Regions from separate parts of the Bacillus marinisedimentorum genome, predicted to be linked through region 2. Evidence: predicted binding sites of a transcription regulator. Region 2 holds the regulator's gene; each other region holds the start of a gene.
What was found. Region 2 encodes Rex, which represses fermentation and respiration genes when NADH is low (regulators of the CRP and FNR family bind a similar motif). Its sites were predicted from a motif close to TTGTGAAATATTTCACAA; they were not measured.

Region 1 (7,802 bases), on a different contig from region 2:
AAGGCGGAGGCTTATTGAACCTGAGTGCAGCCAGTGAAAACGGCTGGGAACCAGGAGATTTCTTGAAGATATACGAACAGCTGCCGGTTGATGTCATCCTGATTGAAGGATACAAAAAAGAGCCATATCCGAAAGCTGTCCTGTTAAGGACCGAAGAGGACCTTCATTTGCTTGATGAATTGGAGAACATCAAAGCCGTTATTTGCTGGTTTGACCTGCAATCTGCGGGAGTGTCTGAGCTGCCTGTATTCCATATCAATGAAGAAGACGAATATTTAACATCCATTCTAAAAGAACTGGAAGGGTGATGACATGAACGATAACCGTTTTTTGATTATACGGGAACCGATTTCCATAGAAGAAGTATCGAGAAAGGTGTTCAGGGCGGAAGCAGGTGCAATCAACACATTTATCGGCACCGTCAGGGAGTTTACAAAAGGCAAGCGCACCCTGCACCTTGAATATGACGCTTATAAAAGCATGGCTGAAAGAAAGCTTGCGCAAATAGGCGACGAAATCAAGCAAAAATGGCCGGATGCGGAAACAGCCATCACACACCGGATCGGGAGACTGGAGATTTCTGATATTGCAGTAGTGATTGCAGTTTCAACCCCGCACCGGGCCGATTCCTACGAGGCAAGCCGCTATGCGATCGAACGCATCAAAGAAATTGTGCCAATCTGGAAAAAAGAACACTGGGAAGACGGCGAAAAATGGATCGGCGATCAGCTTGAAAAAACCGCCTATCCGACCGGACGCCCAGAAGAAGGTGATTTATCATGATAAAAGTATTGCTCTTCGCACAGCTGCAGGAAACAGCAGGGACGAATGAGGTTGAACTGGATACTGTTCCAGGATCAGTGAAAGAACTTCGCGGCATCATGAAGGAAAAGTACGGCTTTACAACGCTTGAAAGTGCGATGACGGCTGTCAATGAGGAGTATGCCGACGAAGACACCGAGCTTAAAGACGGCGATACCGTCGCTTTCATTCCTCCTGTAAGCGGGGGATAATAAACAGTTCTATCTCAATACTCTCCTTCGATCGGAGCATTTCGGAAAATAGTAAAAATCAATTCAAAAATCGAGCAGGAAATCCTTAAAGGGTTGCCTGCTTGATTTTTGTTGTTTAGGAAATTATAAAAATTTAAATATTGTGGAGCCAGAAGGGAATCGTCCAGCTCCAGGCGCCAGAGGCTATCGTCATAACCGGTGATCCCCTCCGGAAGGAAAGAGCATCTACCTGCCGGTACCTCGGCTTATGCTTACGCCGCTAAGCGGTCGCCTTTCGCATTTGTTCTTGATGGACAAAAAGTGATAGAGGGAGGTGGAAAACATTTTCTGTTAATGGACAGGGTTGTGGAAGATGGAGAGACTTTCAATCAATAGCATTTTGAAACGGACAGTTGAACACAGATGTCCTTTTTCCTGTACTAATAATGATTCAAAAACTAAGTGAATTTAAGTGGAAGGCATGAGACTCCAGCGGGGGAAGCGAACAGGGAAGACCCCACCGGCGCGAACAGGTTCCCGGTCGCCCCGTGGAAAGCGAATGCCTGCAGCGGAAAGGAACGGATAACATCCAGAATAGTCTGCTATCATTTTCCCGGATTTTTATTCCGTTAAAGGATGCTTAATGGAATTTGGCAAAAAACAAAAAGCCCAGAGTTTCATGATTCATAAACTCTGAGCTTTCAGTCTTTCAGTTTATCCATGCAGCATTCTGGCTGCTTCTTCACTCATCCGGTCAGGAGTCCACGGCGGACTCCATACGACATTGACGTCTACCGATGCGACACCTTCAACATCAGTCAGCGAGCTTTTCACTCCGCCGACAATGCTGTCGTGTAGCGGGCAGCCCGGAGTTGTCAGTGTCATTGTTATTTTAAGGTTTCCGGATTCATCCGCTGCCACTTCATAAATGAGGCCGAGATCTACAATGTTGATGCCAAGCTCAGGGTCAATCACCGTTTTCAATCTTTCCTGAACGACTGTCTTATCTAGTGAATTCATTTTTATTGCCCCCTTGATTATTTTTTCACAATGCTTGCGACTGTGCCGCTGTACGCGAGAACCGCCGCGCCGAATAACGTCTGGAAAACAAGGAATGAAAGTTTCTGAGTAAATAAGATTGACCCGCTGATGCCGGCAAGTGCGATCGCAAGTGCGATGAAAATGATGACACCTGCTTTCTCATTGATGAGGTCTTTAAGCGCAGGGACTCCCGCTTTGCCCATCTCGCCGCTGTACCGGTGTGTCCACCAGAGGAACGGGACGATCTTGTATAAATAACCGAGAATGCTGAAAATGATCCAGCCCATGATATAAAGGTAAATGAGAATTGCATACATAACTGGTGTCACATCAGGTGTGAAAACGGCGATCGTCCCGGCCGCGTGTACAAGCCAGCCAAAGACGGCTGCCGCCAGAGAGAACATGAACGGCTTATCGAGTTTTTTCTTGATGCGTTTGCCGATAATTTCTTTTATGTGATACAGGAAAAAACTGAATCCGGCCAGGAGCAGTACAGCTCCAGCCTGCATGAGCGATTTACTGCTGAGAAAGTAAGAAGCAGTCAAAACAGCGAGGCCGGCCATGTAAAAGCTGTATACATATTTGCTCCATTTCATCGTGAATCCGTGCGAAAGGGAAAACATGGGTACCATTTTATATGAAAACCCGAAGATCAACAGTGTGAACCAGCCGTTTATTCCAAACAGGATATGGGTTTTCAGAAGCGCTTCATGGTTGACCCAGCCGACTCCTGACTGCAGGTTTACCGCAAGCATGATGCCCATGCCGATAGCCGCAAATAAGAAGGCGAGCGCAGTTGCGATGAACAGGTGCAGGATATCCCACTTCGGCTGTGATTTTATCGTCATGACCATCTGGAATAAAAACATCAGGATGCCGATCAAGGTAAGTGTGCCTGTCCATACAATTGCGGCCGGATAAAGCGCAAGTGCTGCCGCAAAAGAGGTGATGCCAGCTGCCGTTACGGCAAATTGGACAAAACCGAACCGCTCATTCCAAATCGGCGTCAAAAAGACGACAGGAATAAGCTGGTACATCGCCCCCATCGTCACCATCACCGCCCAGCCAAGCAGCAGCAAATGGGCTGCGGCCCAGATGACTGGAACCCGGAATATGCCCTGGACGATCAAATCACTGTTGGCCAGAAGAAGGATTTGGGAAACGATGAAAGCTGCAAGGCTATAAAAAATGAAGGAAAACGGTAATTTAACATTCGTTTCCGTTTTGGCGTTGACTGTAGGAATCATCACGATCACCCGTTCTTGGTAATGGTAATTTCAAAGCTGCTGTCGTTCATTTCTTCGTATGCGTAACTCCAGCCTCGTTCATCCAATTCCGCAAACAAAAACATCGGGCGGCGGTCGTTCCGGATGATCAGCTGTTCGCCATCCGCAAGGTCTTCCAGCGCTGCGAGCGTCCTCATCATCGGTTCGGGCGGTTCAAGGCCCCTGTTGTCAAGCTTCATCGGAATCGCCTCTTTTGAATGTGATTTGCCAATGTTTGCTGTCGATCTTTTCGCTTTCCGCTTTATAGCCTTTTGCCTTCATAAGCGAGATAAGAGGCACCGGCTTGATGGTCGCATGAAGGACAAATACGTCTTCAGGCTGAAGTGAACCGACCGCCTCCATGATTTTTTGGAAAGGCTCCCGTTTATTCAATAAATCCTCGCGTACATCCAATTCAACAACTGATGGTGCTGCCATATGAATTCCTCCCTGTGTTTGATTAATGAAAATTATACTCATTCTCAGTCAATGATGAAGTGAACCAGGTCACTACCCGTAAATCAGTTCATCTTTCAACCTGACCGAATCAATAATGAAAAAGCCATTTTCTTCTATTGTAATGATGCCGTTTTTCTTAAACCCATTCAGTGTCCGGCTCACTGTCTCACGCGATGTGCCGATCATATTCGCCATTTCACGGTTAGTAAAATTGGTGGTCAGCTGGAATTTTCCACCTTCAATCTCGACACCGTGATTTTTGGAGAGACGAAGCAGCAGTTTTATGATTTGTTCATAAGAGTTGGAAAGAATCTGTTCTTCCAGCCGGTTTTGCAAATCCACAATTTTTTCTCCCAGTACCCTGAAGAGCTTGATGCTGATGTCCGGATAAGTCATGATGATGTTTTCAAACTCCTCAATGGGAATGACGATCAATGTCGCATCTTCAAGGATTTCAGCGTGGCCCGGATAATCACCTTTCCGGAAAAAGCCGACATGCGGAAACATATCACCCGCCTGCAAAATGGAGACAATCTGTTCCTTTCCGGTCATATCCGTTTTATAAATTTTCACACTCCCGGAGTAGATGAAATATACCTTATCAAGCGGATCGCCCTGCATGAATACAAGCGTACGCTTCTTGAATTGGCGCGGGTATGAAATATTAAGGATCGGATCAAGTTCTGTATCACTCAATTCCTTGAATATATGCATTTTCTGTAAAAGGGACTTTATGGAATGATGATGGTTCATTGATTTGCATCCTTCCTTTCTTGCTTTTCCATCATAGGAAAGGTATTTATTGTTCTTAGTGTTAGTGTAACGGACTCACATGAGCAGAAAAGTGACAAATGTCATAGAATTTGCCTTTAGGGTGCCATCTGTCACCTGATTGACAAACAAACGGCGGATTGGTGATATTTTTCACTTGGTTGCTCCCAAATAGCGCACAGTTCTTCCTTTTGCAACGGTGGTAACCTTGACTCAGAAAACAAAAGGGAGATGAGAGTGATGGAAGCCAGAAAACTTGAACAGCACCTGGAACCGGAGAAAAAACCGGGTGTGAAGAACGGCATGCTGAAGTCAATTTTAGTATTGACCCTGGTGGCCAGCTTCACCGTATTATTGGTCGGCGGATTCTGGATCTTTAAAGGAATGGCGCCGCGCCCGGCAGAAGTGACCGGACCGGCCGGGGAAGAAGTGATGTCGAAGGAATCGATCATCGGTGGGCAGGGCGTTTTCCAAAAGTACGGGCTGATGGATTACGGAACGGTTCTCGGACACGGTTCTTACATGGGGCCGGATTACACAGCTGAGTCATTGAAAATTTATACAGAAGGCATGCAGGATTTCAAGGCACAGGAAACATATGGCGCTAACTATGCCGATCTTGCTCCTGAAAAACAGGTCGTCATAAAAGAGGCCGTCATTGAAGAAATGCGGGTGAATCGCTATGATTCTTCCACAGACACCTTGCCGCTGACAGATGCGCAAGTATACGGGGTTGAGCGTGTCCGTGATTATTACCGGGAAGTGTTCACGGAAGGCGATGGCTGGGGGCTGAAGGAAGGACTCATCCAGGAAAGCCACATGCCAGATGAAAACCGTGCCCACGTCGCTGAAGGAGATCAGATTACACAAATAGCAGATTTCTTCTTCTGGACAGCATGGCTTTCAAGCACCTATCGAACAGATGATGATATTACCTATACGAATAACTGGCCGTTTTATGAAGATGCCGGCAACACAATGGCGTTTTCCGCCGTATGGTGGAGCGGTGCCAGTGTCACTGTATTGATCTTGTTTGTAGCTATTATTTTATTTGTCTTCTATCGATATCATTTAGGAATGCAGGAAGCTTATAAAGACGGGAAATTCCCGGAATTTGATTTGAAAAGCCAGCCGTTGACTTCGTCACAAGTTAAAACAGGGAAATACTTTGCAATCGTGACGGTTCTGTTCCTTGTACAATCACTGTTTGGCGCATTGCTGGCCCACTATTATATCGAACCGGACAGTTTTTTCGGTATAGAATGGATTCACGATATCCTGCCGTTCAGCATCACAAAAGGCTACCACTTGCAGCTGGCGATTTTCTGGATTGCGACCTCCTGGCTGGGCATGGGCATTTATGCTGCACCCCTCGTCGGCGGTCATGAGCCGAAAAAACAGGGACTCCTCGTCGATATCCTATTCTGGGCGCTCGTTGTCCTTGTAGGCGGCAGCATGATTGGTGAATGGCTCGGTGTCAACGGTTACCTTGGCAACATGTGGTTCCTGTTCGGCCATCAGGGCTGGGAATACCTTGAACTGGGGCGCATCTGGCAAGTCATTCTGACAGCAGGCATGATGATCTGGCTGTTCATCGTTTTCCGCGGCATCAAGAGCGGGCTGAAGAAAGAAAGCGACAAAGGCGGACTTATCCACCTTGTGTTCTATGCAGCCATTGCGGTTCCATTATTCTATATCTTTGCATTCTTCATCAATCCGGGCGGAAACTTCACGATGTCAGACTACTGGCGCTGGTGGATCATCCATCTATGGGTGGAAGGGATCTTTGAAGTATTTGCAGTCGTCATCATCGGTTTCCTGCTCGTACAGATGAACCTTGTCACGAAAAAATCAACTGTACGGGCACTGTACTTCCAACTGACAATCCTGCTTGGAAGCGGTGTCATCGGTATTGGCCACCATTACTATTACAATGGTTCCGCTGAAGCGTGGATTGCCCTTGGCGCAGTATTTTCAGCGCTTGAAGTCATCCCGCTCACCCTGCTAGTCCTGGAAGCCTATGAACAATACAGAATGATGAGAGACGGCGGTGTCGATTTCCCTTACAAGTCCACTTTCTGGTTTTTGATTGCCACAGCCATCTGGAACCTTATCGGAGCCGGTGTACTTGGCTTCCTGATCAACCTGCCGGCGGTCAGCTACTTCGAGCACGGCCAGTTCCTGACACCTGCACATGGGCATGCGGCAATGATGGGCGTATATGGAATGTTCGGCCTGGCAGTATTAATGTATTCACTGCGCAATATCGTGAAACCATCGGCCTGGAACGACAAATGGATTAAATTCTCCTTCTGGGCGCTTAACATCGGGCTAGCAGGAATGGTTGCCATAACATTGCTCCCGGTCGGTTTCCTGCAGCTGAAAGAAGCATTCGATAACGGTTACTGGGCTTCACGCTCACCTGAATTCCTGCAGCAGCCGGTTGTTGAAGGACTTCTGACCTGGCGAGCCGTACCGGACACCATCTTCCTGATCGGCGCAGCCGGCATCGCCATATTTGCCGTCAAAGCACTGTTCAACCTGCGAAAACCGACACACAAAGAAAACGTACAGCTCCCGGTGAAAGATCTGGCAGAAGAAGAGTGAGACAAAAGTCCGGGGAGTGCCTGGCAATTGCCTGGCACTTCCCTGGCAATTGCCAGGCAATGAGTCAGTGAGGAGTTAAACAACGTGCAAGTGTTGTATATCACTGCAGGCCTGTCTGCAAAGAAGTACAATAAAATCAACCCAAACAGGAAAGGGGAAAGACAAATGAGCGTAAAATTAAAAATCCATGCACCTGATATTGAACCGAAACACAGGCACCCTTACATTTTTGATGCATTTGACCAGCTGGAGGCAGGGGAATCGTTTGAACTGAGCAACGACCATGACCCGCGCCCGCTTCATTACCAGTTCATGATGGAACGCGAAAACCAATTTACATGGGAATATATCGAAGAAGGACCTGACCAATGGAAGGTCATCATTGCAAAAAAATAAAAAGAAGAACGTAAATATTTAGAACGTTTAAAAATTTGTAATTTTTATATTGCTTTACTGCTGTAAACCATTGTATAATCATGGTGAATTACGTTTTTTGTGTAGACAGGCAAAAAACGGACCTCACCCAAATCCTGCAAGCTGCACTGTGTGTGGTTTGCAGGATTATTTTTTTGATGATTTTCCTATTCGGGATTACGCGGGGGAGGTGAGCGGATTAAATCGGCGAAGTTAATGTGTTGATCTTGCAGGTAGAGGATGAAACACACAA
Region 2 (7,802 bases):
TACGCCGCTAAGCGTGCGCCCTGCGCTTTTGTTCCTGAAAAGCGGATAGCGGCGAATCGCAGAAACAGGCACCTGACTGCGGACTGCCGCTTGCGCTTCTTTATTCAGTTTCGGCCAATTGAAGCTCTTCCCATTCTTCCATCAACTGCTCGAGTTCTTCCTGTAAGGCCGTCAATTCCGTGTGATGCAGGGCTGATTTTTCATGGTCTTCATATATTTCCGGAAGGGCGAGCAGTGCTTCTTTTTCTTCGATTTGTTCCTCCAGCCCGGCAATACGGAGTTCGATTTCTTCAATTTTTCGCAGCCGCTGCCGTTCTCTCTTTTTTTCTTCTTTGTCCTGCATGTACTTCGATTTGTCGCCGCCCTGCTGATCATGATTGCCGGAAGGGGCAGCTGCCGCTTTTTCTTCCTGTTCGAGACGGGCGAGTTCTTCCATTTCATTTTTCTTATCCACATAGTAATCATAATCGCCGAGAAATTCGGTCACTGTTTTTGTGGATAGTTCCATGATTCGGTCTGCAATCCTGTTGATAAAGTAACGGTCATGGGATACGAACAGGATTGTGCCTGGATAATCAATCAGTGCTGATTCAAGCACTTCTTTGCTGTCGAGGTCCAGATGGTTCGTCGGTTCGTCGAGGATAAGGAAATTCGCTTTCTTAAACATCAGTTTACACAGGGCCAGCCGCGCTTTTTCCCCGCCGCTGAGCCCTGAAACAGGCTTGAGGACATCATCGCCGCTGAACAGGAAATTTCCTAGGGCGGTCCGGATTTCCTTTTCGCTCTTGAGAGGGTACTCGTCCCACAGTTCATCAAGGACACGCTTGTTTGATTTCAGGCTGGCCTGTTCCTGATCGTAATAGCCCACAGATACGTTGCTGCCGTAGACGATGGAGCCTGATGTGACGTTGTCGCTGCGCATGATGGCTTTCAGCAAAGTGGATTTGCCCGCTCCGTTCGGACCGACAAGTGCGATGCTGTCGCCGCGGTTGATCGTTGTATTCAATCCGGAAAAAAGTGGCTCTTTACCGGGATATGCAAGCGACAGATCGTTGATTTTCAATACATCGTTCCCGCTTTGCCGTTCAATTTCGAAGGAAAAGGAAGCCGATTTGGCATCACCTTGCGGCCTGTCCATCTTATCCATTTTCTGAAGCTGTTTGCGGCGGCTCTGTGCCCGTTTTGTCGTGGAAGCCCTGGCGATGTTGCGCTGGATGAAATCTTCAAGCTTGGCGATTTCCTCCTGCTGTTTTTCATACTGTTTCAAGTCGCGTTCGTACCGTTGGGCTTTTTCATCCAGATAGCTGCTGTAGTTGCCGTGGAATTTGCCGGTCGTATGGCGTGAAATTTCATACACAACATTGACGATGCGATCAAGAAAATAACGGTCATGAGATACAATCAGTAAAGCGCCCGGATAACCTTGCAAATACTGCTCAAGCCATGTAAGCGTTTCGATGTCCAGATGGTTCGTCGGTTCATCCAGAATCAGCAAATCAGGTTTTGTCAGCAGAAGTTTGGCGAGAGCAAGCCGGGTTTTCTGGCCCCCGCTCAACGTTGAAATCGGTGTATTTGTATCAAATCTGCTGAAGTTCAGACCGTGCAGGACCGTACGTATATCCGCCTCATATTGATATCCGCCTTCATCTTTGAAGACGAGCTGCAATTCATCATATTCTTTCATGAGCTTGTCATAGGCAGCACCGTCATTCAGTAAATCGGGGTCCCCCATCTTAGCCTCCATGGCGCGCAGCCTTTTTTCCATATTCAGCAGCGGTTCAAAGACACTCAGCATCTCATCCCAAATCGACAAATTGGATTCCAGGCCGGTATCCTGGGCAAGATAACCGAGTGAAAGGTCTTTCGGCTTGATGATCTCGCCTTCATCATAAGACATCTGGCCCGCGATGATTTTCAAGAGCGTGGATTTGCCCGCCCCGTTCCTGCCGACAAGCGCAATGCGGTCATTTGATTGTACTTCCAATTTAATATTCGATAAAATAAGATCAGCGCCAAAATGCTTTGTCAACTGATTTACTTGAAGCAATATCATAGCAGTTCACCTCTATATTCGATAGCTTTAGTGTATCGCACCGGGAATCAGCTGGGCAACCTGGGGCTTTTAAGAATACGCAATTGTCGATTATTCGTTTCAAAAAAGGCCCGATCTCGGGTTATAATGATAGAAAGCAAGCTGAGAGGAGTTTTCGTATGGCATCTGAGTTTACTCACTTTAATGAGCAGGGCAGGGCAAAAATGGTCGATATCGCGGACAAGCAGGCAACCGTCCGGACGGCGCTGGCCCATTCGAGTGTTCAGGTAAGTGAAGAGATATATACAAAAATACAGGACAATGAGATTGGCAAAGGAGACGTGCTGGCAGTCGCTCAAGTTGCCGGTATCATGGCAGCCAAAAAAACACCGGAATGGATTCCGATGTGCCACCCGCTTCAGCTGAAAGGGGTCGATGTCTCGTTCGAATGGCAAAAACCCGCAGATGGCAGTAAAGACGGTGATTATATTCTGCATATCGGCGCAAGTGTCAAAACGAAGGGGAACACAGGCGTGGAAATGGAAGCGCTAACGGCAGCATCCGCAACAGCGCTGACGGTGTATGATATGTGTAAGGCAGTGGATAAAGGAATGATCATCGGCCCGACCTACCTGGTGGAAAAGACAGGCGGCAAAAGCGGAGATTTTCGAAGAGAATAGAACAAAGCGAAAAGCAGTGTTGGGGGTTAAATTATGGAAATCGATAAAAATAAAATCCCGCAGGCAACGGCAAAAAGGCTGCCGTTATACTACCGTTTTCTGAAGAATTTGCATTCATCAGGGAAACAGCGGGTGTCGTCTGCGGAATTAAGCGAAGCGGTCAAGGTTGACTCAGCGACAATCCGCCGTGATTTTTCTTACTTCGGTGCACTTGGCAAAAAAGGGTATGGGTATAATGTGAGCTATCTGCTGTCATTTTTCAGGGAGACGCTTGACCAGGATGAAATTACAAAAGTCGCCTTGATCGGTGTCGGTAACCTTGGCAGGGCCCTTTTGCATTACAATTTCACCAAAAATAACAATACGAAAATCGCAATGGCATTTGACGTGAATGAGAACCAGATCGGAACTGAAATCGGCGGCGTGCCGATTTACGATAGTGAAAAGCTGGAAGAGCGGCTTGGAGATGTATCTGTCGCCATTTTGACGGTGCCTGCACCCGCAGCGCAATCCGTCACCGACCGCCTTGTGAAAGCCGGCATCAGCGGCATCCTGAACTTCACTCCGGCCCGGCTGGCGACACCGCCTCATATCCGGGTCCATCATATCGACCTTGCGATTGAACTGCAGTCACTGATCTACTTCCTGAAGCATTATCCTCTCAGTGAAGGTGAGCAGGAAGAGGCAGAAGAATAAAACGAACCCGCGGTTTTTGAGTAACTGGCAGGGTTGAAACATAAACGAATATATCTTTGGAGGTGGAATCGGCACGCTGATTCACACCTCTTTTTTGTTGTTATCGTAACGGTCAACGGCATTTTCAAATTTCTATTAACTGGGGTACATGGGCTTTTCATATTGTTACCTGAATTATGCGTTCCCGAAAAGGTCTTCGGAGTTCCAAAAAGGAAACGCAACGAGCTATGCGTTCCGGAAAAGGCTTTCGGAGTACGAAAAAGGGAACGAATCGATACTATGCGTTCCCAAAAAGGTCTTCGGATCACCGAAAAGGGAACGCATCAAGTAATTCATCAGCATAAGGAACGGACAGATTTCAGCTAATTCAAATTTTTCTTCCCAATCATGCTCTTAAATTTAACATCAACAAGAAGACCGGAACCCAAACTGGTCTTCTTATTATTTAGTGTGTTAATAAGCTCACTCGAACCTGTAAGCGGTCCCAGCCGTGGGTTTTAAAAAGTTAAACAAACGTTTATTTAAAAAGAGAATGCACCGGTCACGAGGGCTGCTGGAGATTTAAACAAACGTTTATTTAAAATTGTCTGCCGTCTATTCTTTTCACAGCCCTATTTTGATGTATGATAGAGATAAAGAAAATTTCGGAAAACGAAACAACCGGGGGATAGAGAGATGGCGAAAAAAATACCTGAAAAGTGGATGGTGGTCATTGCCGTTTTGCTCGGCACATTCACCATCATTTTAAATAACAGCATGCTGAATCCGGCAATTCCTGAACTCATGGCAATCTTTGATACGGATGCGGTTTCAATCGGCTGGGTGATTACCATTTTTATGGTTTCGATGGGGATCACGATGCCGCTGACCGGCTATCTTGGCGATAAGATCGGCAAGAAGAAGCTGTACATGATTGGGCTTGTTTTGTTTTTGATCGGGTCTGTCCTTGCTTCAATGGCATGGAGCCTCACATCATTAATCTTATTCCGCGCCATACAGGGGATTGCAGGTGGTGTCATGATGCCGCTTTCGATGGCTTTGATCTTTGAAGTGTTTCCGCGGGAGGAACGCGGGCTTGCGACCGGGGTGTGGGGCATCGCGGCCATGATGGCGCCGACGATCGGCCCGACACTTGGCGGAACGATTGTTGAAACGAGCAGCTGGCATTACTTGTTTTTGTTCAATATCCCGTTCGGCCTCCTTGGGCTTGCCGCTTCCGCTTATTACTTGAAGTCGACGGAAAAGGTGAAAGATATCAAGTTTGATAAGATCGGATTCCTGCTCGTTACCCTTGGAGTAGGAGCAGTCTTGTTTGCGCTCGGCCGGATTTCAAGGGTGGAACACCTCGCAAACCCGGTGAATATCGGCCTGATCATCTTCGGCCTCGCCGGAATATATGCGTTTGTGAAGTATGAAAATCGGCAAAGCCAGCCGCTGCTGGAGCTGTCCGTCTTCAAGGCGCCCGCTTTTTCCATTGCAGTATGGATTGCCAGCGTTACATCGATTGGGCTGTTTTCATCGATTTTCCTTATCCCGCTTCTTATTCAGAACGTATATGGGTTAAGTGCCATCATTACCGGGCTTGTGTTTTTGCCGTCAGCTCTCTTCAGCGGCATTTTTATGACGGTCGGGGGCCGGCTGCTGGATAAAAATGGACCGAGAGGCGTCGTCACCACCGGCCTTGTCATATTTGCCGCCACAACACTGGCACTCGGTTTCCTGAATCTAGAGACCTCCCTCTGGTACATCCTGGTTGTGATGCTGATCAGGGGAATCGGCATGGGGCTTTGCAATATGCCGGCAACGACGACAGGGCTGAACGCGATTCCTGACCGCCTCGTTGCCCAGGGCTCAGCGATGAACAATGTCCTCAGACAAATCAGCTCATCGCTCGGCATTGTTTTCATTTCGGTATACTATGAGGTCCGGAGAGCCCAGCTGCTCGGAATGGGCGTAAGCGGCACCGAAGGCAGCCTCCAGGCGATCAACGAAGGATTTCTTGTCGTCGGAGTGCTCCTCGCCCTTTCGATTCCAGCAGGATGGCTGATCGGCCAGGATGAGAAGCGGGAGGAAGCGGAGTTGAATCCGCAGTGACGTGTTTTCAAGATGCTTCATAAAAGTTCAGTGCCTGAAAAAGCGAGGATAGAACTAAATCGTTGCGTCCGTGCCCGCCTCAGCTTTAGCCGCACTTATTTCGCTTATACATGCCTTCCCGCAAACTTAAAAACACCTGGACAGCAACAATATGCTGCTCCAGGTGTTTTTTATCATCAATCAATCGTCCTCTTTTTCCTTCGTGATTTTCCGGATTTTATAATCCAGCATGAAAAACCGGATCGCCGACACGAAATTGAATGTGGCCAGCAGCATCAGAAGGATTGTTGTAAAATTCCAGATGTCTTCTTCGGGGCTCTGGATGGCCAGGTAGACGAATATGAATGCAAAGCCCCCGTATAGGAACCCCATAAGCAAAGGTGAAATTCTCATAAAATTAAAAGCCTCCAATAAATGACTGGATCATCTCCGCCTGTTTTTGCATCTCGCGGATTTCGTCTTCGAAGATGATCTGCACGCCGACAACCAGGCTGTTCATGGCGACATGCGCGACAATCGGGACAATGATCCTTTTCGTTTTCACATATAAGTACGCAAATGTCAGCCCCATAGCGGTGTAAATGAGTAAATGCTTCGGGTCAAAGTGGACCGTGGCGAAAATGAGTGAGCTGGCAATGCCCGAAATCCAGAAATTGAACCGTTTGTAGAGCGACCCGAAAATGATTTTCCGGAAGACGATTTCCTCAAGAATCGGTCCGATCACGGATGTGACGAAGATGAAAATCGGCGTGACTTTTGCGATTTTCACAAGCATTTCCGTATTTTCAGACCCGGCTTCGATGCCGAATACATTCACTTCGATCAAGCCGGCGATGCTCTGGGCGGCGAGTGCCATGAAGATGCCGAGCACTGACCACAAAACGGCTTCCCCGCGTCCGGACCGTTCAGAGTTCAGATGCCGTTCTTTCATATCCGTCCTCATGAGGAACAAAATGACGGCAAGTGCAGCCGCAAAACTGATGACCGTCCAGATGCCGACGATTTTATCCTCTGCCACCCCGGCGGCAGTAAGGAGCGGAAAGCCGAGCAAGCCAGAAAACTGGGCGATAATATATACGAGTAGAACAAACCAGTAGCGTTTAAGCAATATGCCTTCTCCTTTTTCATTTTATAGCAAGACTGTTAAGCTTATATCAGCGCGGCTGAAAACCGGCCGCTTATATTTAAAGCCTTTTTTGGGGCAATTGTTCATCCCTCTTAACAAGTTATATTCACGTATAGCAGGGAATAAAACATGCTTTCCCCATTTTACCATAACTTCCTGCCTGATGCGCTTCCGCCATCTGCTGTCCCCGAATCATTTTTTAAAAAAATTTGATACAAGACACTTGCATTTAAAAAACAGATTATTTAATATAATAATTGTGTTAGCACTCAACATGGGCGAGTGCTAATAATCGACAAAATATCCATTTGATAATTACATGAGGAGGGTGTTTCACTTGTTAAAGCCTTTAGGTGAACGCGTTATCATCGAACTTGTTGAAACTGAAGAAAAAACTGCAAGCGGAATCGTGCTGCCGGATTCTGCAAAAGAAAAACCGCAGGAAGGCAAAGTGGTTGCAGTGGGTTCCGGCCGTCTGAATGAAGACGGAGAACGTGTTGCTCTTGAACTGAAAGAAGGCGACCTCGTGGTATTCTCGAAATATGCGGGCACTGAAGTGAAATACGAAGGTACCGAGTATTTGATCATGCGTGAAGACGACATTCTTGCAGTTATCGGCTAATTTGATAAAACAGATTCTACATATTCAAGGAGGTCTTTGAAAATATGGCAAAAGAAATTAAGTTTAGCGAAGAAGCGCGCCGTGCCATGCTGCGCGGGGTGGATTCCCTTGCAAATGCTGTTAAAGTAACGCTTGGACCAAAAGGACGCAACGTGGTTCTTGAGAAAAAATACGGTTCACCGCTTATCACAAATGACGGTGTGACAATCGCAAAAGAAATCGAGCTTGAAGATGCATTTGAAAACATGGGTGCGAAGCTTGTTGCTGAAGTGGCAAGCAAAACAAACGAAATCGCCGGTGACGGTACAACGACTGCGACTGTCCTTGCCCAGGCGATGATCACAGAAGGCCTGAAGAACGTCACTTCCGGCGCCAACCCGATGGGCGTGCGCAAAGGCATCGAAAAAGCGACCAGGTCTGCTGTTGAAGAGCTCAAGAAAATTTCCAAGCCGATCGAAGGCAAAGAATCAATCGCACAGGTTGCGGCGATTTCTTCCGCTGACAACGAAGTCGGCCAATTGATCGCTGAAGCGATGGAGCGTGTCGGCAACG
Region 3 (7,802 bases), on a different contig from region 2:
CCTTCAGACATCGTCAACGCGGTCGACATCGATGCGGGAATGAGCAGACCGGTCGCACCGTATAAAAACGTATATAACTGTGAATCTTTTGAACCATAGTTTCCGAATGCGTAAAACGAACCCCGAATAGCCAGCAAGACGAGGACGATGCTGCCTGGAATCAACAGAGCCGTACCATAGTAATATGCCGTATCTGGGAAAAAACCGATCAGCCCGACAAAAAAGAAAACAAAAAAGACATTTGTCATTTCCCATACAGGTGAAAGATATCGGCTGATGATATCATTCATGATATGCTCTTTCTTTTTCAGCTTTCCGTAATATGCGTAGAATCCGGCACCGAAATCAATCGATGCCACGATAAGATACCCATAAAGGAACAGCCATAAAACAGTAATGCCCAGCAGTTGAATCGTCATCTCATGATCTCCCCCTTTCTCTTTTATTCCTTAAACCTGTACTCCAGCTCAGCCTCAACCGGGTTATTTTTAAACATCTTCCAGAGAACACGGACAGATACCCAGCCCAATACGATATACAATGCAACAAACAGGACAAGCATCAAACCGACGGAATCTGATGTGGTCGCACCTTCAGACACTTTCATATATCCACGCAATATCCAGGGCTGGCGTCCGACTTCCGCAAAAATCCAGCCAAGTTCAATTGCAACCATTGCCAGAGGGCCGCCAGCCGTAATAAGTCTCAGCAGCCATTCATTCAATGGGTTAAAGCGTTTCAGCCGGTATGCGATAATGTAGAGGAATGAGACGCCTGCCAAATACATCCCGATCATGACCATTCCATCAAACAGGTAGTGAATCCATAGAGGCGGTGTTTCATCCGGCGGAAACTCGTTCAGGCCGATCACTTCGCTGTCCGTCTTGCCGTGGGCAAGAATGCTCAATGCTTTCGGGATATGGATGGCGCCGTTAATGTTTCGGTCTTCATCAATGACACCAAACAAAATCAAATCGGCCCCTTCCTCCGTTTCAAAGTGCCATTCGGCGGCCGCCAGTTTTTCAGGCTGATATTCAGCCAGGAACTTGCCGGAGAAATCTCCGATTACTGCTGTCGCAACTGCAAAAAGAAAACCGGCAACCATAGTGAGCCGCAATGCTTTCTGATAATACACTGTATTCCTGCCCTTAAGTATATAAAAGGCCGTTATTCCAGCCAGGACAAACGCTGACGTAAGGTAAGCGCTGGAAAGGACGTGGGCAACCTTTGTCGGTGTTGCAGGGTTAAACATCGCTGCAAGCGGCTGAATGTCCGTTATGACCCCGTTCTCAATCAGAAAGCCTTGCGGCGTATTCATGAATGCATTGACGGTTGTGATGAAAAAAGCAGAAGCGGATGCCCCGATTACAATCGGAATCGAAAGAAGCCAGTGATAAATCGGCTTATTGAACCGGTCCCATGTATATAAATAAATTCCTAGGAAAATGGCTTCAAAAAAGAAAGCGAACGTTTCCATGAAAAGAGGCAAGCTTATGACCTGTCCTGCCACCTGCATGAAAGTCGGCCACAGCAACGACAGCTGCAGGCCAATTGCTGTCCCTGTCACGACACCGACCGCCACAGTGATGACAAATCCCCGTGTCCAGCGGCGGGCGAGCATCAAATAATGATTATCTTTCCGTTTAATGCCGATCCATTCAGCCAGGGAGATAAGCAATGGCACCCCGACACCGATCGTGGCGAAAATAATATGGAATATAAGTGTGACCGAAGTCAATATCCTGCTTAGCAATACGCTGTCCATTTCCATTTTTAAAACCCTCTCTTTCTCCCTGATGCACTCCTGGCCACCCAGGAAAAGTTAAGTTTGCACTATATGTATATGGTAAACCCCAAAAATGAAGGTGCAGTGAAATATTCTTGAACATTTTGTGACGACATTCACATATATGACCGTCATAGTTCTACTCTTTGTAAGACAATGAGTTAAATGGATGGTCCTTCCGCTTTATTCTATACCCGGCATAGCTCAAGCTTAATCTCAAATAATATTGGAAACCAGCGGATAACCAAATAGTAACCGATCAGTCCGGAAAACCTTTTTGTGTCTGTTTTGAATGTTATTCACTGTATACTGAAAACTCGCCGATTGGCGAGCCTTTTTGCGAAGACAGAGGGCGCATCCCCCCTTACTTCCCTGCTGACAGGTTATCCTTTCCTGTACAGTAAAAAGCCGCAGGATTGCCCCTGCGGCTTTTTAATCGGTTAATTGCCGGCCTCACTCAGCCGGCTGCCCCTTTATCAAGCATATTGAATTGCGCTTTCACAAGGCGGTAGTATTCACCTTCTTGCTCCATCAATTCATCATGATTTCCCTCTTCAATTTTTTTCCCGTGGTCAAGGACGACAATTTTACCGGCTTCCCTGATTGTGGATAGCCTATGGGCGATAATAATAGCTGTCCGTCCTTTCAGCAACGTCCGCAGCGCTTCCTGAATCTGCATTTCCGTCTCCGTATCTATGCTGGCAGTAGCTTCATCAAGAATGAGGATTTTCGGATCGGCCAGCAATGCCCTCGCGAAAGAAAGAAGCTGTCTTTCTCCCTGCGATAAAATATTGCCGCGCTCTTCAACTTCTGTTTCATAACCGTTGCTCAGTTTTGATATGAATTTATCCGCACCGACTGCTGAAGCTGCCCTTTTCACCTCTTCATCGGATGCATCCGGCCGGCCGAATCTGATATTTTCAATAATGGTCCCTGAAAAAATGAATGTATCTTGAAGGACGATGCTTATTTGTGTCCGCAAGTCACTCAGCTTCACGTTCCGGATGTCATGGCCGTCAATCTTCAATGACCCTTCTGTAACATCGTAAAAACGGGTGACAAGATTGGCGATCGTCGATTTGCCTGATCCGGTATGGCCGACGAGCGCCGCCGTCTGTCCCTGTTCAATAATGATCGAGACATCATCGAGGGCTTTGTTCCTCTCATCATATGCAAAACTGACATGATCAAGTTCAATTCTGCCCTTCATATCTTCAAGTGGTACAGGATCTTTCTTCTCTTGCACGTTCGGCTGCTCATCAAGGAACTCGAAAATCCTTTCAGAAGAGGCCATCCCGACAAGCAATTGGTTGTATACCTGTCCGAGCCGGGAAATCGGTTCCCAGAACATGCCAAGATAAAAAGCAAACGACACAAAAACTCCAATGGTGATCTCGCCCGACTGGATGAAAGTCGCCCCTATCCATATTAAAATAGCTGTTCCGACTGCATTAGACATTTCAACAAACGGCCGGAACATCGCATTCTTCTGGGTTGCATCCCGCCAGCTCTCCATCGTCTCACTGTTCACGACATTGAAAAAAGCCATGTTCTCTTTTTCCTGAGTGAAAGACTGGGTCACCCGGATACCCTGAATGCTTTCATTCAAATGTGAATTCAGCTTTGACTGCCGGATTCTGACTGTTTGCCAGGAACGGCGGATCGTTTTCCGCAGGTGGGTCGATATAAAAAACATGATCGGCAAAATGACCATTATGGCAAGGGTCAACTTTGGGCTGAGTGCAAACAAAATACCGACGATGCCAATCAGCATGATGACATCCATCAACAGATTGATGACACCATTTGTGAATAAGTCCTGCAATGAATTGACATCGTTCTGTATCCGGACAAGGATCGAACCGGCCGAACGGTTGTCAAAGAACCGATGGCTGAGCCGCTGGATATGCGTAAAAAGATGATGGCGCAAGTCGTATATGACTTGCTGGCCGAGCCGGTTCATCCAGCGGATCCGGAGCAAGTTCGCTGCATATGACAAAATATACAGGCCGCTAATAACAGCTACAAGGGTCCATAACAGCGGCAAATTTTTATTTTTGATGGCATGATCCATTGTGTAGACACCGATCAAGATCGGCACAATCAGGCGGACTGCTGTAGAGATGAGCATCGCAACAAAAGCGAGCGGCAACAAATTGGTGGAGTATGGTTTCAAATAACTGAACAGCCTCGCCATCTGAGACCAGTTGAACGGTTTTTCGATTGCCTGGTCAGTTGAATAACGAAACCGGTTCAATGTCCGTTCGGAAACATTTTCCCTTGCTTTTTCCACTGTGTTTTTACTCATTCCGCCACCTCCTGCCTGACCTTGTTCTGAATAATCTTTTCACGATCCTGGAATTGAATGTCATAAATCCGTTTATACGCACCGCCGTTTTCCAGTAATTCTTCATGACAGCCGCGTTCCACCACTGCACCGTCATCTAAGACGAGAATCTCATCTGCATGTTTTAAAGAAGAGATGCGGTGGGCGATAATAAACGTCGTCCTCCCTTTCATCACTTCCTGAAGCGCTTCCTGGATTTTGAACTCGGTTTCCATATCCACCGCGCTCGTAGCATCATCAAGAATGAGGATACTCGGATCAATCAGCAGTGCCCTCGCAATGGACACACGCTGCTTCTGCCCTCCTGATAGACCCATGCCGCGCTCGCCGAGCATCGTATCATATCCATTTTCCATTTCGGTAATGAACTCATGTGCCTGGGCTCGCTTAGCAGCGTCAATAATTTGGTCCATCGTCGCATCCGGAGAACCGTATGCGATATTATCCTTTATCGATGAGGAGAACAAAAACGGTTCCTGCAATACGAAGCCGATGCTTTTTCGGAGGGTTTTCAATGAATATTCATCAATGTCGCGCCCATCAATGAATATTTGCCCGTCAACCGGATCATAGAACCTGCTGATCAGCTGTGTAATGCTTGTTTTGCCTGACCCGGTCGACCCGATCAATCCGATTGTTTTTCCAGGCTCAGCAGTAAAGGATACATTTTGCAAGGCCGGTTTGTCTTCTTCGGTATATTGGAGCGTCACATCGCGAAACTCAACTTTCCCCTTCAACCTCATCCCGGCAATTGCATCTGTTTTTTCCGTATGTTTTTCATCCTCTTCCAATATTTCCAGCAGCCTTTCCCCAGAAGCTTTTGCCTGTGAAAATGTGTTAATGACGAATCCGAGGTTCATAATCGGCCCGATGATATACCAGACGAGGCTGAAAAAAGCGACAAGCTTACCTACCTGGAGGTCGCCGGAAATGACAAGATAGCCTCCAAAAGACAGCAGGGCAACGACGGAAATATTGCCGATGAATTCCATGAGCGGAAAATACTTGGCCCAAATATCGGAAGTCGTTATATAGTTTTCTTTATAATCCTTGTTCTTTTCCACAAATTTATTGACTTCGAAATCTTCCCTGCTTAACGATTTGACCGTGTTTATACCGCTTATATTCTCCTGTACTTTTGTGTTCAAATTCCCGAACGATTTACGGATTCCCCGGAAAGCCGGGTGAACCTGTTTATCGAATTTATATACGACCACGGCCAGAAACGGAAGGGCCGCCAGCGTCACGATCGCCAGTGGTATTGAATAATAAAACATTACAGCCAGGCTTACGCTGACAAGAAGCAAAAAGTTCAGTACCTGTGCAAATCCGAAGGAAAGAAAGAAGCGGAACCCTTCGACATCGGCTGTCAGCCTTGACATCAAATCACCGGTTTTCGCATTGTCATAGTAGCGGAAAGGCAGGTATTGAAGCTTTTGATACAGCTCCCTCCGCAACGCATACACCGATTTGATCCCAAATAAATCGCCGAGATACTGATGAAGATATGTAGCAGCCCCCTTCACCATCATAATGAGGATGAAGCCAATTGAAAGATAAGGAATGTATTGATAATTTCCCGCGATGATAACATTATCGATTGTCACTTGTAAGATGATAGGATAAATCACTGTAATTCCTGTCACGAAAACAAGGAAAAACATAGACAGCAAAAAATTACGTTTGTAAGGCCAATAAAATTGTTTCAACTTTTTAAACGTATCCAATCAGGTCCCTCCTTTAAAACAGCCGTAAATATAAATATATCGATACTCGAAATATCTTGCCATCAGGATTAAGAGGCAAATCAGGCTGTTTTTTCCTAAAAAAATGCATATCTCTCAAAAAATTTTCGATTTTCTCTTTTTTTCAAAAATTCCACCTGATTGAAACGAGTTGCGGGTGTGAGTTGATTGCTGATATGCCTGAAATGAACACATGAGCAAGGCGCCCGCCTAGCAGAGTATGCATAAGCGAGGCATCACCGCTTATGACGATAGCCGCTGGCGCCTGGAGCTGGACGATTCCCTTCTGGCTTTTTATCCACAACGGTTAAATTTTATAATTTGTTTAACAATGAAAAAAGCCTGACGACGGTTCGTCAGGCTTTGACTGCATGCTTTTGATTTAAAGTGTTTCCTGGCCAGGCTTCCAGTTTGCCGGGCAAAGACCGCCTGTTTGAAGTGCTTGAAGGACACGGATTGTTTCCTCGACACTGCGTCCGACATCGTTATGGTGAACGACAGAATATACAAGTTCACCTTCAGGGTTGATGATGAACAGGCCGCGAAGCGCGATACCTTCTTCTTCAATCAAGACACCGAAGTCGCGGGATACAGTATGATTCGTATCAGCAGCAAGCGGATATTTCAAATCGCCAAGTCCGTTGTCGTCACGGGATGTGTTGATCCACGCCAGATGAGTGTGAATTGTATCAGTGGAAACGCCGATTACTTCTGCATCAAGGTCTTCAAACTGATCATGTGCGTCAGAAAGAGCAGTGATTTCTGTAGGACACACGAAAGTGAAGTCCATTGGATAGAAGAACAATACCGTCCACTTGTCCTGCTTCATCATGTCCTCAAGGCTTACTTTACCGAACTCCTTGTTTGGCATTACCGCGTCCATTTCAAAACGCGGAGATTGTTTCGCTACCATACGTTCTGCCATATGTATCTCCTCCTATAAAAATGAATTGTTTGTCCTGCACACTGGTTATTATAACGAAGAGTTACTTTTTAGTCAATGTTAAATAATAATTAGTGTAAACTAATAACAATTCAATTAACTCTTGTTATCGTATCCAAATTAAGGATTCCCCTTTTCCCGGCAAATATGCAGGACTTCCACAGATTCTTCCCTCTCCGTACAATCAAAGAAGAAAGTGTGATAAACTGAAAACCGGTTTCAATAACAGTGTACCATGAGAAATTCATGGAAATAAAATGATATGATGCAGAAAGAGAGGTTTTTATATGGATTTTTCAGATATTTTACAAAACATTGCGTGGGCGGAAATTTTGAAGGACACTGCGGTCATCCTGCTTAAGCTGATCGGGATATTCATCGCCTTCGCAATTGTAAAGGGCATCGGCAGCAGGCTGATCGATTCAGCGTTTGACCGTGTCCAGAAACGGGATAATTTATCAGCTGCCCGAGCAAAAACGCTTACGTCATTATCAAAAAACATTTTCTCTTATACGCTGATTTTCATCTTTATCGTGATGATTTTTGAAATCTTCAATTACGACGTAAAAGCACTTCTTGCTGGAGCAGGCATTATCGGGCTTGCCGTCGGTTTCGGTGCACAGGGGCTTGTCAGTGATATCGTCACCGGTTTTTTTCTGCTGCTTGAAAAACAGCTTGATGTTGAAGAATACGTCACAATGGCTGGTTATTCAGGCATTGTCGAATCCGTCGGACTCCGCACAACCCAGGTGAGGGCATTTGACGGCACGCTCATATACATTCCAAACCGGGAGATTTCAAGCTTGAGCAATCATTCCCGCGGCAACATGAGGGCACTAGTCGATATGAGCATTTCCTACGGTGACAACATTGACGAAGCGACTGCCATCCTGCAAAGTGCCTGTGATCAATTTGCGGCAGAAAACGAAGCCGTCAAAGAAGGTCCAAACGTCATCGGCGTTCAAAGCCTAGGAGCTTCGG

Region 1: a site for Rex is predicted at 4,670-4,687, ahead of A4U59_RS03580 (nitric-oxide reductase large subunit). Genes of this name have one in related genera too.
Region 3: a site for Rex is predicted at 1,891-1,908, ahead of A4U59_RS06010 (cytochrome ubiquinol oxidase subunit I). Genes of this name have one in related genera too.

The regions. Positions count from the first base shown of each region.
Region 1 covers NZ_LWBL02000013.1:620-8,421, reverse strand. Annotated here, with positions in the region: gene mobB (molybdopterin-guanine dinucleotide biosynthesis protein B) at 1-308, shown strand, start outside; gene A4U59_RS03615 (molybdenum cofactor biosynthesis protein MoaE) at 313-783, shown strand; gene moaD (molybdopterin converting factor subunit 1) at 780-1,013, shown strand; gene A4U59_RS03605 (metal-sulfur cluster assembly factor) at 1,707-2,012, opposite strand; gene A4U59_RS03600 (hypothetical protein) at 2,030-3,280, opposite strand; gene A4U59_RS03595 (DUF2249 domain-containing protein) at 3,286-3,498, opposite strand; gene A4U59_RS03590 (DUF2249 domain-containing protein) at 3,488-3,736, opposite strand; gene A4U59_RS03585 (Crp/Fnr family transcriptional regulator) at 3,809-4,510, opposite strand; gene A4U59_RS03580 (nitric-oxide reductase large subunit) at 4,769-7,135, shown strand; gene A4U59_RS03575 (DUF2249 domain-containing protein) at 7,301-7,531, shown strand.
Region 2 covers NZ_LWBL02000067.1:5,089-12,890, forward strand. Annotated here, with positions in the region: gene A4U59_RS18885 (ABC-F family ATP-binding cassette domain-containing protein) at 101-2,053, opposite strand; gene moaC (cyclic pyranopterin monophosphate synthase MoaC) at 2,212-2,712, shown strand; gene A4U59_RS18895 (redox-sensing transcriptional repressor Rex) at 2,746-3,408, shown strand; gene A4U59_RS18905 (MDR family MFS transporter) at 4,084-5,502, shown strand; gene A4U59_RS18910 (YdiK family protein) at 5,683-5,895, opposite strand; gene A4U59_RS18915 (CPBP family intramembrane glutamic endopeptidase) at 5,900-6,610, opposite strand; gene groES (co-chaperone GroES) at 6,966-7,250, shown strand; gene groL (chaperonin GroEL) at 7,295-7,802, shown strand, end outside.
Region 3 covers NZ_LWBL02000018.1:54,006-61,807, forward strand. Annotated here, with positions in the region: gene A4U59_RS06005 (cytochrome d ubiquinol oxidase subunit II) at 1-419, opposite strand, end outside; gene A4U59_RS06010 (cytochrome ubiquinol oxidase subunit I) at 443-1,771, opposite strand; gene A4U59_RS06015 (ABC transporter ATP-binding protein) at 2,244-4,094, opposite strand; gene A4U59_RS06020 (ABC transporter ATP-binding protein) at 4,091-5,860, opposite strand; gene A4U59_RS06025 (peroxiredoxin) at 6,261-6,803, opposite strand; gene A4U59_RS06030 (mechanosensitive ion channel family protein) at 7,109-7,802, shown strand, end outside.